2 regions of the Clostridium neuense genome follow, and region 1 is predicted to be linked to the other one. Evidence: riboswitches for the same ligand, from Rfam matches in the RefSeq annotation. Region 1 holds a riboswitch; the other holds the start of a gene.
The links. Region 1 has a riboswitch for FMN ahead of ACJDT4_RS08505 (ECF transporter S component). Riboswitches for the same ligand answer to the same signal wherever they lie in the genome.
Positions count from the first base shown of each region.

Region 1 (3,181 bases):
GTGATGCTGTACCAAAATTTAAAAAAGTCTTTGAAGAAAGGCTCAATGAAGTTAACTTTTCCCCTAGTCATCTAAATCTTGTAAAAGCTTCAGGCTTATGTGAACTAGGCCTTAACTTAATGCGTGAAGGTAAATTTGATAACCCACTTTCCTCCGCTCCAATTTACTTAAGAAAGTCACAAGCAGAAAGAGAATATGAAAATAGAACTGGAAGGAGTATAGATGAATAATTTAGAAATTTGTGCTTTTGAAAAGAAATATTTAAGAGAAATCCTCTCAATTGAAAATTTAAGCTTTGCTGTCCCTTGGACTAAAGATTCAATGGAAAAAGAACTTACAAACAAGTTCGCACAATACGTTGTAATCAAATTAGATGATGTAGTAGTTGGTTATGGTGGTATGTGGCTTATACTAGATGAAGGTCATATAACTAATATAGCCGTACATCCAGAGTTTCGTGGAATAGGAGCCGGCAAAAAAATCATAGAAGGTCTTATAGACATATGTAAAGAAAAAAATATAAATTCCTTAACCCTTGAAGTTAGAACTTCAAACTACGTAGCTAAAAACTTATATAGAAAATTTGGTTTTGTAGAAGAAGGAATTAGAAAAAATTATTATAACGACAATAACGAAGATGCTATAATAATGTGGAAGCGAAATATATAAGAATAATAGTATCTCGAAATATTAGATAAGTATAAATGGGCATATTTTTTAAATTCTAAGAACTTTCAATATCTCACCATCATTTAATCTCTTGAAAGTTCTAAGTCTTTTTAAAATATGCCCATAACAATTATTAATTTTTATTTAACTACTTTATTATAAACTACTGCATTTTCTTCTATTTCTTTGTGAACTACCGGAGAAATTTTCTTATATACAGCCATTGTAACCACAGAAATAACAGCTCCCTTAATTATATTAAATGGTACTATAGCAAATAGTATAAAGCTCTTAAGATCAGTCACATAAGGATTAACCACATGTGTTGCTGCAACTACTGCTTTTATTGGAAAATGAAGGGCTGTTTCATACATTGGTAAAAGCACAAAATAATTTAGAAGGCACCCTGCCACAGACATTGCAATTGTTCCAAGAGCTAATCCAATTACAGCATTCATCTTTGTTTTTTTATGTTTATAAATTAGACTTGAAATAAGAACCATAGACGATCCTATTAAAAAGTTAGCAGCTTCTCCTACCCCTGCTGTACCTGTCTTGGATAATGCAAGCAAATTTTTTATAAGTTCTATTCCAATTCCTGCAATTGGTCCCATTGCAAATCCACCTATAACTGCTGTAAGATCACTAAAATCTATTTTTAAAAAGTTAGGAAAAATAGGTAGTGGAAACTCAATAAGCATAATTACAAAACCAATTACACCCAATAACGATATTTTGATAAGTTTACTAAGTTTTGAATTTTTCATTTTATATGCCTCCTATTATTTTTTGATATCTTCAGAAATGGCATAATAAAAGCCCTGAACAAGAAGTCAGGGCACATTAAAAACACTATTATTTCTTCTTTCATCCAGACTTTACTGTCGGCTTCGGAGTTTCACCGAATCATGCCATAAAAGGCTCGCGGGCTATACCGCCGGTAGGGAAATTAACCCTGCCCTGAAGAATACCAATATTATATTAACTTTATTATAATTTATTTTATAAATTTAATCAAGCTATTTTTTCATACTTAAGGATATTCTATTTCTTTTTTCATCTACTTCAAGAATTCTAACTTCAACTATATCTCCAACCTTAACAACATCTAGTGGATGCTTTACAAATCTGTCAGAAAGTTGGCTTATATGAACAAGACCATCCTGGTGAACACCTATATCAACAAAAGCACCAAAATCAGCAACATTTCTTACAGTTCCAGTTAGTACCATACCAGGCTTTAATTGTTTTATATCAACAATTCCTGTTTTAAGTACTGGCTTTGGCATTTCTTCTCTTGGATCTCTTCCTGGTTTCTTAACTTCTTTAATTATATCCGAAAGAGTTGGCACTCCAACTTTAAGCTCTTCAGCTAATTTATCTATGCCAACAAGCTTTACCATAGAATCCATATTGGCTAAATTTCCGTTTTTTATATCACTTTCTTCATAGCCAAGCTTACTTAAAAGTCCTTTAGCTGCATCATATGATTCCGGATGAACTGAAGTATTATCAAGTGGCTCTTTACTCTCCGGTACTCTTAAAAATCCAGCACACTGCTCAAAAGCTTTTGGTCCAAGCCTTTTTACTTTTAAAAGTTCCTTTCTACTCTTAAATTTTCCATTTTCTTCTCTGTATTCAACTATATTTTTTGCTATATTAGCATTTATACCAGACACATAGGATAAAAGTGATGGAGTAGCAATGTTAAGATCAACTCCAACGTTATTAACGCAGTCTTCAACTACTCCTTTTAAGGAATCTTCCAGCTTTTTAGGTGCAACATCATGTTGATATTGCCCAACTCCTATAGATTTTGGATCAATCTTAACCAATTCTGCAAGAGGATCTTGTAGTCTTCTTCCTATGGATATTGCTCCTCTTAAGGATACATTTATATCAGGATATTCTTTTGTTCCAAGCTCAGATGCTGAATATACTGATGCTCCTGCTTCCGATACTATTACATAATAAAGTTCTATTCCTCTTTCCTCTTTTACTTCCCTTATAAGCTTTGCTATAACTTCTTCAGATTCTCTGCTAGCAGTTCCATTTCCAAGCGATACCATTCCAACATTGTATTTATAAACCAATCCCTTTAATACCTTTATAGAACCCTCTACATCATTTTGAGGAGCAGTAGCATAAACCGTTGCAGTATCTAAAAGCTTTCCTGTTTCATCAAGCACTGCTATTTTACATCCAGTTCTAAAACCAGGATCATATCCTAAAACTGCCTTTCCTTTGATAGGTGCCTGCATTAAAAGGGCTTTTAAATTAGCTTTAAATATTTCTATAGCTGAGTTTTCGCCTTTCTCTGTAAGTTCTGCTCTTATCTCTCTTTCTATGGATGGATATATTAATCTTTTTAAAGAATCCGCTACACTTTCTTCTATGTATTTGTCTGTCACTTGATTTCCCTTTAGACAATTTAGATTCAAATACTCAATTATTTTTTCATCTTCACAGGCTATCTTAACTGAAAGTATCTTATCTTTTTCTCCTCTATTTA
Region 1 is NZ_JBJIAA010000006.1:121,465-124,645, forward strand. Features, by position in the region: gene tsaB (tRNA (adenosine(37)-N6)-threonylcarbamoyltransferase complex dimerization subunit type 1 TsaB) at 1-230, shown strand, start outside; gene rimI (ribosomal protein S18-alanine N-acetyltransferase) at 223-669, shown strand; gene ACJDT4_RS08505 (ECF transporter S component) at 810-1,436, opposite strand; FMN riboswitch at 1,525-1,641, opposite strand; gene ACJDT4_RS08510 (Tex family protein) at 1,689-3,181, opposite strand, start outside.

Region 2 (3,181 bases), on a different contig from region 1:
TTTTCCTGATCTTATATCCTCAATTGCTTCTTCTATAGAATTAAATTTAAAATCCATTTTTATACCTCCTACATAAACCCATTTTGTTTTAAAAAGTTTTCCGTAATCACACTTTTTTTACCAATACTCTGTATATTCATAAAATTTTGAACATACTTGCCTATAATATCGCACTCTATATTTAGAAGCTCTCCTTCTTTTTTTTCTGTTAAAGTAGTTTTTTCTTGAGTATGTGGTATTAAATAAAATTTAAAGTAATCCGCTCCAATCTCTCCACAGGTCAAGCTTACACCATCCACAGCTACAGATCCCTTATAAATTAGTTCACTTGCAAGTTCAGCATCTACCTTAACTATAAATTCAACTGCTATATCATCTCTTCTAATTTTATGAATAACACCTACGCCATCTACATGACCTGTTACTATATGCCCTCCAAATCTATTTCCTAGGGCCATTGCTCTTTCAAGATTAACTCTACTTCCTATTTTTAAATTCTTTAGGCTAGTAACTTTCTTTGTCTCTGGCATTACATCGAATTCACCGTTTTCTATAGATGTAATAGTAAGACATACTCCATTAACGCAAACGCTATCTCCAAGAGTTATACTTTTCATTATCTTAGAAGCCTTGATTCCTAGTTTTATTGAGCGAGCTCCTTCTCTAACCGCTTTAACTTCTCCAATTTCTTCTATTAAACCTGTAAACAAATGCTCACTCCTCCTTTATATAACCTTCTATTAAAATATCCTGCTCTATGTTTGTTAATTTTATATCAGATATTCTTACAGCTTGATCTAAGGATTTTATTCCCTCACCGCCGACGGTAGTTTTAGCCTTTTCACCGCCAAGCATTATAGGAGATATAAAACACATAACTTTATCTACAATCTTTTCTCTAATACAAGAAAAATTCAAAGTACTTCCACCCTCAAGTAAAATGCTATCTATATTGAGTTCTCCAAGCCTATTCATAAAATAACCTAAATCAACCTTTTCGTCCTTTAAAGGTGTTTTAATTATTAAAACTCCCATGCTCTCTAATTGCTTTATCTTATCCTTATTAGCCTTTTCTGTTACTCCAATAATAATTTTTCTATCCTTTAAGGTTTCTAATATTCTAGAATTTAAGGGCATTTTAAGCTTTGAATCTAGAATTATAGCTATTGGGCTTTTACACTCTTCCCCTTCTAATCTTGTTGTAAGCAGAGGGTCATCTGCAATAATAGTTCCTATTCCAACCATTATACCCATAACACTATTTCTTAAATAATGCACACATTTTCTAGATGCCTCTGAACTTATCCACTTTGATTCACCTGTAACTGTTGATATCTTACCATCCAGTGTTGCTGCTGTTTTCATAATTACATAAGGTCTTCTAGTTGTTATAAACTTAACAAATATTTCGTTTAATTTTAGAGCCTCTTTCTCCAAGACACCACTTATAACTTCTATTCCATTTTGCTTAAGTATTTCAATTCCTTTTCCACTAACTAATGGGTTAGGATCCTTCATAGCAATTATTACTCTCTTTACCCCTGCTTTAACTAATGCAAGAGCACAGGGAGGTGTCTTTCCAAAATGTGAACAAGGTTCCAAAGTAACATATATATCTGCACCAGCTGATTTCTCTCCTGCCATTTTTAATGCATTCACTTCTGCATGATTTCCTCCAAAATATTCATGGTATCCTTCTCCAACTATTTCACCATTCTTTAGTATAACTGCTCCAACCATTGGATTTGGATTTACATGACCTCTTCCATTTTCAGCAAGTTTAAGTGCTCTTTTCATAAAAAAATCGTTAATATAAATCACCTTCCTAAAGATAAGCAATCTTGGAACTTTAAAATAAAACCTTTCAGCTTGCTCATCTAAATACCTTAAATATGTTTTCACTTCAACCGGACTATGATTTGTGCGCACAAAAAAGTCCCTAAAATCATCTTTCAGGGACTTAAATCCAAAAAAATACGTGACAAAAACACATACTTTCCTTCTTTCATCCAGACTTTAACTGTCGGCCCCGGAATTTAACCGGATCTGCCAAAATGGCTTGCGGGCTTTACCGCCGATCGGGAATTTCACCCAACCCTGAAGGATAACCTCTATTTAATTTATTTTCAGTCTATCATTATAATGTAATTATGTCAATATATTGCTACTTTATATCTTGAAAATTTTTATTCCACTTGTCAACATATGTTCCCGTTGCCCATTGAGACATAACCACTTGAGCCTTTTCATCAATAGGTATAATTTTTTGAACTTTCCCTATTGTATCATTGTCAATACTTACTATTTTAATATCGTTGCTTTCTACTACAAGCATAAAATTATTATTTAAGGATGTATATGCATCCAAAGCACCTGGAAACTTATCCTGAATATTTTTAAATGGAATAAGTAGATTATCATAAGTAGTTAATATTTTAGGAGTTTCTACATTTACACTAAAATTTTCATTTGCAACTCTTCCTCTTAATATCCATTTTCCCTTGTACCTTATAATTCCCCAATTAGTTTCAAGTTCATCCTTATCAAGCTTATAATTGGGCTTACCAATCTTTCCTAGATATTCCTCTGCATTCTTGCTTAATAAGCCGTCACTATTAGGCCCTATTATCTTTGAAAAAGCAATACTATTGCCATAAATATTATCTAGTGGCAACACCGAAAGATAAGATTTTGCTACATATTTACCATCGCTGTTTGATTTTAAATCATTACTCTCCAATGATATATACTCATTCCCAACAAAATTTATTTTATAATCAATATCATTTTGTTGAGGTTTGTGTATTGTCCTTACTATATTATTTGTAGCAGTATTCAAAGTTCCGGTCCAAATTTGATCTCTAGCATAAACGCCATTTTCATTTATCTTATCAACCCCAATTACCATAAATCCATTTTTTCTTGGAACTATTAGATTATTTATTTCCTTTGATTGAAATTGATTTTGTCCTTTGCCGTATATCCAAAGCGTCTTATATTCATAGCCATTATCAGTTTGACATCTAAGTCCCATAAGAACACCATTCTGCATTTCTGTTTTTCTCTTATAGTCTTCCTTATTTTTACTATATTCAAATTCCTTTTGTTTATTTTGAACGACTCCATTTTTCTTTAAGAAGAAAAACACACCTTGATAATTTTTTAATATATAATTATCATT
Region 2 is NZ_JBJIAA010000001.1:197,458-200,638, forward strand. Features, by position in the region: gene ACJDT4_RS00880 (bifunctional 3,4-dihydroxy-2-butanone-4-phosphate synthase/GTP cyclohydrolase II) at 1-57, opposite strand, end outside; gene ACJDT4_RS00885 (riboflavin synthase) at 69-710, opposite strand; gene ribD (bifunctional diaminohydroxyphosphoribosylaminopyrimidine deaminase/5-amino-6-(5-phosphoribosylamino)uracil reductase RibD) at 715-1,797, opposite strand; FMN riboswitch at 1,994-2,109, opposite strand; gene ACJDT4_RS00895 (hypothetical protein) at 2,165-3,181, opposite strand, start outside.
Region 2: another riboswitch for FMN. It lies ahead of ribD (bifunctional diaminohydroxyphosphoribosylaminopyrimidine deaminase/5-amino-6-(5-phosphoribosylamino)uracil reductase RibD); the one in region 1 lies ahead of ACJDT4_RS08505 (ECF transporter S component).